DNA from 2 places in the Bacillus sp. JJ1521 genome. Region 2 is predicted to be linked to the other one. Evidence: predicted binding sites of a transcription regulator. Region 2 holds the regulator's gene; the other holds the start of a gene.

Region 1 (5,885 bases), on a different contig from region 2:
ACGGCAAACTTAAATAAAACAATTGGTGCTTCTATTCGTCAGGTTGAAAATATCCGATACATCGATGAAACAGTTGGGCTTGGCATTTTACCTGATAAATTAAGAGAAATTGCCGAACTTCGCGTTGCCTACCAAGATGTCACTCTAAAAGAGTTGGGCGAAATGGTGACATCAGGGCAGATTAGCAAATCAGGGATTAATCACCGCCTTCGAAAAATTGATGAAATAGCCGACAAGCTTCGTGCTGGTCATATCATCAAGTGAGCACCTTGCTCACAAGAAAGAAAATAAAGCATCATATGAAACCTTTTAGGCTTCATATACGTAATAATAGGAAATTACTTAAATCACTTTTAAAAAAACACAACTTAAGAATTCACACAAATCTGAGGAGGAAGAAAAAAATGGTTGAAAGACATGTTGAGGTTGCATTAAGAACGGGATTACAAGCACGCCCTGCAGCTATGTTTGTCCAGGAAGCAAATAAATTTTCTGCGGACATCTTTTTAGAAAAGGATGGGAAAAAGGTAAACGCAAAAAGCATAATGGGCTTAATGAGTTTAGCGGTTGGCACCGGTGCAACAGTTACCTTAATCGCGGATGGAAACGATGAAGAAGCTGCAGTTGAAGCATTAACTGTATTTGTCCAAAAAGAAGCATAAAAAAATCCTCTCACGACACGATGTGAGAGGATTTTTTTCATTCTTATTTATTGTTATCTTGAGGGTACATAACCTTGTCGATTAATCCATACTCCATTGCACGTTCAGCCGTCATGAAGTTATCGCGATCTGTGTCTCTTTGAAGAACTTCTAATGGTTGACCAGTACGTTCTGATAAAATTTGGTTTAATTTTTCTCGTAAGAAAAGAATACGTTTCGCTGCGATTTCAATTTCAGTAGCTTGCCCTTGAGCACCGCCAAGTGGTTGGTGAATCATAACTTCACTGTTTGGAAGCGCAAAACGCTTGCCTTTTTCACCAGCTGCAAGTAAGAAAGCACCCATAGATGCTGCCATACCGATACAAATAGTAGAAACCTTTGGCTTGATGAACTGCATGGTATCATAGATTGCCATACCAGCTGTGATTGAACCACCTGGGCTATTGATGTATAAAGAAATATCTTTTTCAGGATCCTCAGCTGCTAAGAACAATAACTGAGAAACGATTGAGTTTGCAACATTATCATCAATCGCACTTCCAAGCATGATAATACGGTCTTTTAATAAACGTGAGTAGATGTCATAGGCGCGCTCTCCACGGTTTGTTTGCTCAATAACTGTAGGGATTAAATTCATTTTACTTCCTCCTTGAGAACAAAATTATAAAACTTTGTTATGTATTTCCATCATACAATTAAGGTCAGTAAAGGTCAAACATTTCGCTTTACTAAATTATTCTATTCTACAAACTTTTAGCACATACCTTTTTAGGCATGAAAAAAATTTTTCATACGTATTCCATCTTAACCGATTTGGGGTGTTTTAAACATACATCTTGCAATGAATGGGGTTCTATCTTATAATGATGTGTGCAGTTCTTTCCAGACATGCCCTCGTAGTGTAGTGGATAGCACAAGAGATTCCGGTTCTCTTATCGTGGGTTCGAATCCTGCCGAGGGCGCTACAAAAAAACTGACCAAAGAGAGATCTCTTGGTCAGTTTTTTGCTTCATTGTGGAATCCGTACCCATTTCAGTTTCGGAATGAACAAAACGGAAACTTAAACGGAGTAATCGTACCCATTTCAGTCTCGGAATGAACAAAACGGAAACGCAAACGGAGTAATCGTGCCCATTTCAGTCTTGGAATGAACAAAACGGTAATGCAAACGATGAATTCGTACCCTTTTCGGTCCGAAATCAAACAAAAAGGTAATGCAAAAAGCATTATCGTACCCTTTCCCTACCAAAATCGAACAGAAATGGCACGAAAGCATCATCCTCACCCTAGCTCCACACTATCTCACTCTAGATTCACTTAGTTATCCTTATACCCCAATGTCCCGTCATATACATCCTCGTCAACCGGATTGACGTCCCACATTGTTTGAATGGGATCAAACTCAGATGCAAACTCTTCTTCGTTTTTACCTTTTTTCGCCTCATCTAATGTACCAGTGACCGGGCCAGTGTATATGATTTCATTCTTTTTCAACAATAATCACCTCTTTAAGGTAGATTCTTTCAAAAATTGAATAAAAATGCGTGCTAAAATATAACATTTTCGATACGATAGAAGTAAGATAAAATAAATCATATATCCATTTGATCAAAAAAAGTTGTCAAAACAACGATTAAAAAAGTAAACGCTTCCAAAAGATAAAATCAATTAAAGAAAGGGGGAAACCTTGAGTGAATATGCAAACTGGACTTTTTCAACAACAATCTTTAAAGCTAGTCATGACAAAGGAATTAACGCAGGCTATTACTCTTTTACAATACTCTTCTTTGGATTTGACTAAATTTCTAGAAGAGCAAACGCTAGAAAATCCCCTAATTGATGTAAAACGAACGGATTTTGAACGACCGAAAAAAATGAAGGTAACACGAGATACGTATACAAATCCAATCGATTATATTGGAAAAAAAGAAACAACTTTATATGAGCATTTGCTGACACAACTTTCATATATGAAACTAAACAACACAAAAAGACGGACAATTGAGTATATCATCCAGTTACTTGACGGCAATGGCTACTTGTATTTTCCGGTAGAAGAAATCGCAAGGGATCTCAATACTGATAAAGAAACCATTGAAAAAGCGATTCACTTTATACAAAACATGGACCCAATTGGGGTAGGGGCGAGGTCTTTACAGGAATGTCTTCTCCTGCAATTGAAGGCACTTCCCAACCGAAACAGCTTAGCGGAAATCATCGTACAAGACCATTTTGAACAATTCGCCGAAAAGTCTTGGAAGGAAATTGTTAAAGATCTAAATGTAAAACTTTTTGATATTCAACAAGTCTTTGATTTTATCCAAACACTTCAGCCGAGACCAGGCGCTGCCTTCCATGGTGGTGAAGCACAATACATTGTTCCGGACTTTGATATTCAGGTCGAAAACGGTGTCGTCACAATGAGCATGCAAGACTCGTATCTACCAAAGGTATCGTTGAACCTACAATACTATCAGCATTTTTTAGAAGAAAAGGATTCCAAAACAAAGGCCTATCTTCAGGAAAAAGTGGACCAATGCCAATGGATCATGAGAAGTTTGGAGCAGCGAAAAATGACCCTGCAAAATGTGATGAGTGAAATTATTAACCGCCAAATGGATTTTTTTATAAAAGGTCCAGCACATTTAAAACCGCTGATAATGAGTGATGTTGCGGATACTCTTGAAATTCATGAATCAACAGTGAGCCGCGCCGTTAAGGATAAATTTGTGCAAACTCCATTTGGGATTTTTGAAATGAAGTATTTCTTCTGTCGGAATATCCAAACAACGGGGGAAGCTGATACGTCATCGACACAAGTAAAAAATGTCATGAAACAAATGATTGATGAGGAAAATAAACAAAAGCCTTTGTCAGACCAAGAAATTGTCAGTATACTTGAGGGTGAGCATGGTATTCTTGTTTCTAGACGAACAATTGCAAAATACCGTGACCAATTAAAAATACCGTCCTCAACGAAACGAAAACGGTATAGCAAGTAGATTGGAAGTGTAACAAATTGAAGCGTATTCAAGTAACCATGTATTCAAAGGAAAATTGCTCACTTTGTACGAAAGCGAAAAAGGTGATTGAGGAACTAAGCGAGGATTACCCATTAACTCTTCATGAAATTGATATTTATCAAGATGACGAACTTTTGGAAAAATATCAGATCATGATTCCGGTTATCGAAATCGACGGAAACGAAGTGGAGTATGGGATTATCCATAAAGAAACGATCCAAGATTACTTGAATAAATTAGTGGAAAAATAACGTTTTATAGGGACTGCCTAAAAAATTAGGCAGTTTTCCCCGCATTAACGGGCAGTAAGACCCCCACTTCAAGACTATGTATAATCAATGAAGGGTAAGTGGAATCAACTGCCCGTAAAAGCCCGATTGGTTCAACTAACCATAAAAGAGGGATATAGAAATCCCTCTTTTAAGGAAGTTTCACTTTATTTATTGCTTTCTTTTAAAAGTATTGTTACTATATAAATGTAACACGACGACGATATGAAAATTTAACTGGGTTGTTTTTTTTTACTATAAGTGGGACATAATATGTCACGCCGGGACGAAACGCGTCCCTTATGGTAAAAAGGGGAAATGAAAAATGAGTTCAATCATTGAGGTACAACAAAAATTATTACCTGATTTACTCGAGGTTATGCAAAAGCGCCATGGGATCCTCAAATACATACGACTTATGCAGCCGATAGGAAGAAGGAATCTTTCAACGAGTCTTGGTCATAGTGAACGTGTCCTCCGCGGAGAAGTTGAGTTTTTAAAAAAACAAAACCTAGTGGACTTTAGCACGGCTGGTATGAGCTTGACGAAAGAGGGCGCGGAGCTTTTAAAAGACCTTGAGGATGTAATGAAGGAAGTTTTGGGCTTAAAGGTTTTAGAATCGAAACTTAAGGAGAAGTTAAATATTAAAGAAGTGATTGTCGTTCCAGGCGACAGTGACGCTACTCCTTGGGTGAAAAAAGAAATGGGAAGAGCTTGCGTTTCAAGAATAAAACAAAGGCTTTTTGGAGAAAATATCGTCGCAGTTACTGGTGGTACAACCCTTGTTGAGGTAGCAGAAATGATGACCCCGGATTCGAAAGGGCGAAGCATTTTATTCGTTCCAGCAAGAGGCGGTTTAGGAGAACGAGTAGAAAATCAAGCAAATACCATTTGCGCGAAGATGGCTGAAAAAGCCTCAGGAGATTATCGACTTCTACATGTACCAGATGTTGTGAGCAATGAAGCGTACCATTCATTTGTGGCCGAACCATCGATTCGGGATGTCCTGAATTTGATAAAGTCATCAAGTATGGTCGTCCACGGAATAGGAGACGCTATTACAATGGCAAAGCGTCGCAAGACAGATGAAGAGGATATGAAAAAAATCATTGAATCTCATGCTGTCGCAGAAGCTTTTGGGTATTATTTTGACGAAGATGGGAAAGTCGTCCATCGGGTTCAAACAATTGGCATCCAGCTAGAAGGTTTGAAAGCAATCAATGATGTGATTGCAGTAGCTGGTGGAGCTTCGAAGGCAATCGCCATCAAAGCTTATTTAAAGCAGGCGCCGGATACACTGTTAATTACAGATGAGGGTGCAGCGAAAGAGTTAATAAAGGGGTAACCCTTATATAAAAAAATCTTTATTAGGTTTCACATACAAAAGGAGGAAATCAAAATGGCAGTAAAAGTTGGTATTAATGGTTTTGGACGTATTGGTCGTAACGTATTACGTGCGGCATTAAACAATTCAAATGTTGAGGTAGTAGCAGTAAACGATTTAACTGATGCAAACATGTTAGCACATCTATTAAAGTATGACACTGTTCACGGTGTTCTTAATGCAGAAGTATCTGTAAATGGAAACAACATTGTTGTAGATGGAAAAGAAATCATCGTTAAAGCGGAGCGCGACCCAGCACAATTAGCTTGGGGAGACCTAGGTGTTGAAGTAGTTATCGAATCAACTGGTCGTTTCACTAAGCGTTCTGACGCAGCAAAACACTTAGAAGCTGGTGCTAAGAAAGTTATTATTTCTGCTCCTGCAACTGACGAAGATATCACGATCGTTATGGGTGTTAACCATGATAAATATGATGCAGCAAGCCACAACGTAATTTCAAACGCTTCTTGTACAACAAACTGTTTAGCTCCATATGCAAAAGTTTTACATGAAAACTTTGGAATCAAGCGTGGTATGATGACAACTA
Region 2 (7,175 bases):
TTAAGCTCTTCAGCGCCGATGGTAGTTGGGACTTTGTCCCTGTGAGAGTAGGACGTCGCTAGGCACCTAAAAGATCAACCGTTATGGTTGGTCTTTTTTATTTATCGAGATCGAGTATCCAGAGGGGGTAAAATAAGCGGAGATTTTCCGATTAAATGGAGATTGGAGCTCATTTCGTGATAAATAAGGGGAGGTTTTCCGGTTATGCCAAGCGAAATCTCCCATTTTCGAATTTTTCTAGCCGATAGGCGGAATTTCTCCGTTTATTTAAGCATTTTTTAATAACACTTACTAAGTAAGCGGAATTTTTCCGTCTATTTATCAGATCGGGTGCTTATCCTTATCCTACAACCGATAGTGCGGACCCACTTGAACCTAGATGCTGAAATCAGCCCAAGCTAAAAACGAAAAATGATATACCCCAAACAGCATTAGCGGTATACCGCCGAGCCGAAACATGAAAAAATGATAAACCGTAACCATTCTAATCGGTATATCGCCCGACCGAAAAACAATAAGTGAAATACCGTAACAACTACCCTTATCATATACCAACAAGCTCAAATTTCCTCCCACCACATATCGACAAAAATACCCATTATCAACACACTTCCCTCTATCGATAAAAAGTCCCAATATCTATGTAAAATTTTACACTCGAAAAATAATCAATATTTTATAGTGGTTTGTTAATGATAAAAATATCAAAGTCCCTAAGGCCGAAATACTATTCTAAAAAAGATAGTCTGTGCAATCATAAACTTTTTAGCCGAATCGTATAATTATAGAACACTAATTTTTTCTTCTTATATTAAAGGGTATTTTAAATTACCCATCGAATAGTTTAGTTACAGGATTTTTAGAAGAGGGGGGATGTGACAATGACACAATTTTTTGCATCGTTCCAAACCCAAGAATTTTTAACGATGTCAATTCGTATTTTTATGGCTGCGTTATTATGTGGGTTAGTTGGATTAGAGAGAGAGGTACATAAACATCCTGCTGGATTCCGTACACATTTACTGGTTGGAGTCGGTTCTTGTTTAATGATGCTGATGTCTATCTATGGGTTTCAGCCTTATTTAGAGATGAGTGCTAATGTCCGCTTTGACCCGGCACGAATTCCTTCATATGTAATTAGTGGGATTGGGTTTTTGGGTGCTGGGACCATTTTAGTGAGAGATGCAACGGTTCGAGGATTAACTACAGCAGCATCGATTTGGGTTGTTGCTGGACTTGGGTTAATAATCGGATTAGGTATGTATGCTCCAGCTATTTTAACAACAATTGTGGTTTTACTCAGTTTAATTTTTCTAAACCGATTTGAGGAATTCTTTTTTAAATCTAGAAAACGAAAAGTTGTTCATATCATTATTAATGAGGATATTTCCTCATTTTCAGCAATTCTAAAATTATTTAAGGATAATGGTTTTCGGGTGAAGGATTTTAATATTAAGTATTCCAAGGAAAAAATGGATAATAATTGTCAGTACACAATAGATGTAGAAGTGGCAAGCAAAAATGAACGAATACGTTTATATGAGGAAATGTCTAAACAGGAAATGGTACAAAAAATTTTTTGATTTCGTGTTTAGAGGGGTACCCGGTTTGGAAAGTATAGGATAGTAAATGCTTTGTAGATGATTGCCAACTTTCAATTTTACATGCGAAACAGTTGAAAAATTAGTGCAGTCATTTTATATTATAATTATAGTCAAATATAGTCAAAGTCAAGGTGAGGTGTGGTCATAATGAGGAATATATCTGATATCATTGAACATTATTTAAAAAGTGTTCTTGATACAAGTGATCGATCAACAGTTGAGATTAAAAGAAGTGAGATTGCCGATAAATTTGAATGTGTCCCATCTCAAATTAATTATGTGATAAATACGAGGTTTACGTTAGAAAGAGGCTATTTGGTGGAAAGCAAAAGAGGGGGCGGAGGATACATTCGGATAATGAGGGTGAAAACAAATGACGACTCTCAACTGATTAATCAGCTCGTACGCCTTATCGATAGACGTATCGCTCAAACAAGTGCCGAGGATGTCATTTTGCGCTTGGTAGAGGAGGAAGTTATCTCGAAAAGAGAGGCGAAGATCATGCTGAGTGTAATTGACCGTTCAGTCTTGTTTATTGAACTTCCACATCGGGATGAATTAAGAGCAAGAATGTTAAAGGCAATGCTTACATCCCTTATGTATAGATAATAAAGGTTAAGAAGTAGGAAGGTGTTATCATGATATGTCAAGAATGTAACCAACGCCCTGCGACATTTCATTTTACGAAGGTTATTAATGGAGAAAAAACAGAGATTCATATTTGTGAACATTGTGCTCAAGAAAAAAGTGAGATGTTCATGTTTCCAGGCACATCTGGCTTTTCAATAGATAACTTATTAGCAGGACTTCTTCAATTTGAGCCACTTACAGGTTCAAAGCAAAATGCATTTCAAAAGAATGAAGTATTACAATGTGAGAATTGTAATATGACTTTTCAACAATTCGCAAAGGTAGGTCGGTTTGGCTGCTCACATTGCTATCCAACCTTTGAAAAACAACTTACCCCAATTCTAAAACGTCTGCATAGCGGCAATACACATCATACAGGGAAAATTCCAAAACGAATCGGAGGCTCCTTCCATATTCGGAAAGAAATCGAACAACTAAAGCAAAAGATGCAGGAATATATTTCTTTAGAGGAATTCGAAAAAGCTGCAGATGTTCGTGACCGCGTTAGAGCATTAGAAAAACAACTGAGTGGTTACAATGAAGGGGAGGTTTAATCAATGTCACTTGAGCATTTTATCAATCAAGCCTTAAGCGCTTGGATGAGTCAAGAAGGTCCTGATTCAGATATTGTCTTAAGTTCACGGATTAGGCTTGCTCGAAATTTAAAAAATGTACCCTTCTCAACGGTTTACTCAAATGAAGAGGCTGAGCAAATTGTAGATGTCTTCCAAAAAGGCTTTGCCGGGGAGCATTTTCCCTCAATTGGAGAATTTGAATTATTAAAAATGATGGAGCTTCAGCCCGTTGAAAAAAGGGTACTGGTTGAAAAGCATTTGATAAGCCCACATTTAGCTGAGAATTCTACATTTGGGGCTTGTCTTTTATCCGAAAATGAAGAAATTAGCATCATGATTAATGAAGAGGACCATATCCGAATACAATGTTTATTCCCAGGGTTGCAATTATCGCAAGCATTAAAGGTTGCAAATAACTTAGATGATTGGATCGAAGAACATGTCGATTACGCATTTGATGAAACAAGGGGATATTTAACAAGTTGCCCAACAAATGTAGGTACTGGACTAAGAGCGTCTGTCATGATGCATCTGCCAGCACTTATCCTTACACATCAAATGGGTCGTATCATTCCAGCGATTAATCAACTGGGTCTTGTTGTAAGAGGAATATATGGTGAAGGCAGTGAGGCGTTAGGAAATATTTTTCAAATATCCAACCAAATCACGCTTGGAAAGACGGAAGAAGATATTGTGGAAGATTTAAAGAGTGTAGTTGCACAATTGATAGCACAAGAGCGCTCTGCACGAGAGGCGCTTGTGAAGACTTCCAACATTCAGTTGGAGGACCGTGTATTTCGTTCATATGGGGTTCTAGCTAATAGTAGGATCATTGAATCGAAGGAAGCAGCTAAGTGTCTATCAGATGTCCGATTAGGTATTGATCTCGGCTATATAAAAGATATATCACGAACCATCCTTAATGAACTCATGGTTTTAACGCAACCTGGATTTTTGCAGGTCTATGCAGGTGGGGCATTAAGGCCGAATGAAAGGGACGTCAGAAGGGCGTCTATTATTAGAGAAAGATTGAAACTAGAAAATAATAAGACTACTGACATGGAGGGTGATGGGCTATGATGTTTGGCAGATTTACTGAGCGTGCACAAAAGGTGTTAGCGCTAGCTCAAGAGGAAGCTGTACGTTTAGGACATAACAATATTGGAACTGAACATGTACTATTAGGTCTTATACGTGAAGGTGAAGGAATCGCTGCAAAGGCTTTGCTTGCACTTGGATTAGGACCTGAAAAAATTCAAAAAGAAGTGGAAGCCCTAATTGGCCGTGGTCAGGAAGGGTCACAGACCATCCATTACACACCTCGTGCAAAAAAGGTAATCGAGTTATCGATGGATGAGGCTCGTAAGCTTGGCCATTCCTATGTTGGAACAGAGCATATCCTACTTGGATTAATTCGTGAAGGCGAGGGTGTCGCTGCAAGAGTATTAAACAATCTTGGAGTAAGTCTTAATAAAGCTCGCCAACAGGTTTTGCAACTATTAGGAAGCAATGAGTCGTCTTCAGGGCATCATGGTGGAGGTTCTGCAAATGCCAATACGCCAACCCTTGATAGCTTAGCACGTGATCTTACGGCGATAGCAAGAGAAGGAAGCCTTGATCCAGTAATTGGGCGTAGCAAAGAGATTCAACGTGTGATTGAAGTACTTAGCCGTCGTACAAAAAACAACCCTGTTTTAATCGGGGAGCCTGGTGTTGGTAAGACTGCCATTGCCGAAGGGTTGGCTCAACAAATTATAAACAATGAGGTTCCAGAAACACTTCGCGATAAGCGTGTGATGACACTTGATATGGGTACTGTTGTAGCAGGTACGAAATACCGTGGAGAATTTGAGGATCGTTTGAAAAAGGTAATGGATGAAATCCGCCAAGCAGGAAATATCATTCTATTCATTGACGAACTTCATACATTAATCGGTGCTGGTGGTGCTGAAGGTGCAATTGATGCATCAAATATTTTGAAACCATCGCTTGCTCGCGGTGAGCTACAATGTATTGGTGCTACAACATTAGATGAATATAGAAAATACATTGAAAAAGATGCAGCCCTGGAGCGTCGTTTCCAACCAATCCAGGTGGATGAACCAACTGTAGAGGAATCCATTTTAATCTTAAAAGGATTGCGTGATCGCTATGAAGCTCATCATAGAGTATCTATCTCTGATGAATCAATCATTCAAGCGGTTAAGCTTTCAGACCGATATATCTCAGATCGCTTTTTACCAGATAAGGCCATTGATTTGATTGATGAGGCTGGTTCAAAGGTTCGCCTTCGCTCGTATACGGCTCCGCCAAATTTAAAGGAGCTTGAGCTAAAACTTGAAGAAGTGCGGAAGGAAAAGGACGCAGCCGTTCAAAGTCAAGAATTTGAAAAAGCTGCTTCATTACGAGATTCTGAGCAACGTCTTCGTGAGCAATTAGAAGAAACGAAGAAAACATGGAAGGAAAAACAGGGTCAAGAGAATTCTGAGGTGACAGTGGATGATATCGCAATGGTCGTTTCAAGCTGGACTGGGGTTCCTGTATCAAAACTAGCACAAACAGAAGCTGATAAATTGCTTAACATGGAAGAAATCCTTCACTCCCGTGTCATTGGTCAGGAGGAAGCTGTAAAAGCAGTTTCTAAGGCTGTGAGACGTTCACGTGCCGGATTAAAAGATCCAAAGCGACCAACAGGATCATTTATTTTCCTGGGACCAACAGGGGTCGGAAAAACAGAATTAGCGCGTGCCTTAGCCGAATCTATTTTTGGTGATGAGGATGCAATGATTCGTGTAGATATGTCAGAGTACATGGAAAAGCATTCTACATCAAGATTAGTAGGTTCACCTCCTGGATATGTAGGCTATGAAGAAGGTGGCCAATTAACGGAAAAGGTTCGCCGTAAGCCATATTCTGTTGTCCTGCTAGATGAAATTGAAAAAGCACACCCAGATGTGTTCAATATTTTACTTCAAGTTCTAGAGGATGGCCGTTTAACAGACTCTAAGGGTCGTACGGTTGATTTTAGAAATACGATTTTAATTATGACTTCAAACGTTGGAGCTAGCACATTGAAGCGAAACAAATATGTCGGCTTTACTCTTGATGACGAGAAGCAGGACTATCGAAACATGAAGGATAAGGTAATGGAAGAGCTCAAGAAAGCATTCCGTCCTGAGTTCCTTAACCGGATCGATGAGACCATAGTCTTCCACTCACTAGAAAAGAAACATTTGAGAGAAATCGTTACGCTAATGGCTGATCAGTTAACAAAACGCCTGCGGGAGCAAGATTTTGAGCTTGTATTAACGGAAAGTGCGAAAGACAGGATTGCCGATGAAGGTTATGATCCAGAATATGGAGCACGTCCATTACGCCGTGCAATTCAAAAGCAAATTGAAGACCGTTTGTCTGAAGAGCTATTACGCGGTAATATAGAAAAAGGAAAGAAAATTGTAATGGATTTTGATAATGGAGAATTCGTGATCCATACAAAAGAAGCCGAAGAAATTAAAGCAACAGTGAAATAAAAAAGCAATTGTAAGAGAGGTATACATCAATAGTGATTCATGTATACCTCTTTTTATCTAAGGAAAGGATTCATGATTATGGCAAAAACAAAAACAAAATTCACCTGTCAATCCTGTGGCTATGAATCACCAAAATGGATGGGGAAATGTCCGGGATGTGGCGCATGGAATTCATTAGTCGAAGAAACATTAAATAAACCATCTAGAAAAGGTGCTTTTGCTCATTCAAGTCCCACTGTTCAGCGCAAGCCTTCACCAATCACTTCTATCGAGTCAGTAAATGAACCTAGAATGTATACAACAAACAAGGAATTTAATCGTGTACTTGGCGGCGGAATCGTCCACGGTTCACTTGTTTTAATTGGTGGTGACCCAGGTATAGGAAAGTCTACCTTGCTGCTGCAAGTATCCTCCCAAATAGCCAATCAAAGCAAAGTTTTATATATTTCCGGAGAAGAATCAGTCAAACAAACGAAGCTAAGATCTGACCGTCTCGGGGTTTCCTCTGATCAATTGTATGTTTTAGCAGAGACCGACCTTGAATTTATTTCCCAGACAATTACCGAGTTAAACCCATCTTTTGTTGTGATTGATTCCATTCAAACTATTTATCACTCGGAAATCACTTCTGCTCCTGGTAGTGTTTCTCAAGTGCGGGAATGTACAGCGGAATTAATGCGGATTGCGAAGACAAATGGGATTGCTATTTTTATTGTAGGTCATGTTACGAAAGAGGGAAATATTGCAGGTCCACGTTTACTCGAGCATATGGTGGATACCGTTCTTTATTTTGAAGGGGAACGTCATCATACGTATCGTATTTTACGTGCTGTAAA

What was found. Region 2 encodes CtsR, which represses protease genes until heat stress. Its sites were predicted from a motif close to ATGGTCAATAAAGGTCAAACA; they were not measured.
Region 1: clpP (ATP-dependent Clp endopeptidase proteolytic subunit ClpP) is a predicted target of CtsR. The motif match lies at 1,360-1,380, and genes of this name have one in related genera.

The regions. Positions count from the first base shown of each region.
Region 1 covers NZ_JBALOX010000161.1:224-6,108, forward strand. Annotated here, with positions in the region: partial or broken gene whiA (DNA-binding protein WhiA) at 1-264, shown strand, start outside; gene V7147_RS19720 (HPr family phosphocarrier protein) at 405-662, shown strand; gene clpP (ATP-dependent Clp endopeptidase proteolytic subunit ClpP) at 706-1,299, opposite strand; tRNA gene V7147_RS19730 (tRNA-Arg) at 1,553-1,624, shown strand; gene V7147_RS19735 (hypothetical protein) at 1,980-2,156, opposite strand; gene rpoN (RNA polymerase factor sigma-54) at 2,360-3,664, shown strand; gene V7147_RS19745 (glutaredoxin family protein) at 3,691-3,936, shown strand; gene V7147_RS19750 (sugar-binding transcriptional regulator) at 4,280-5,299, shown strand; gene gap (type I glyceraldehyde-3-phosphate dehydrogenase) at 5,354-5,885, shown strand, end outside.
Region 2 covers NZ_JBALOX010000087.1:33-7,207, forward strand. Annotated here, with positions in the region: partial or broken rRNA gene rrf (5S ribosomal RNA) at 1-64, shown strand, start outside; gene V7147_RS13100 (MgtC/SapB family protein) at 882-1,583, shown strand; gene V7147_RS13105 (CtsR family transcriptional regulator) at 1,749-2,213, shown strand; gene V7147_RS13110 (UvrB/UvrC motif-containing protein) at 2,243-2,788, shown strand; gene V7147_RS13115 (protein arginine kinase) at 2,792-3,889, shown strand; gene clpC (ATP-dependent protease ATP-binding subunit ClpC) at 3,886-6,339, shown strand; gene radA (DNA repair protein RadA) at 6,418-7,175, shown strand, end outside.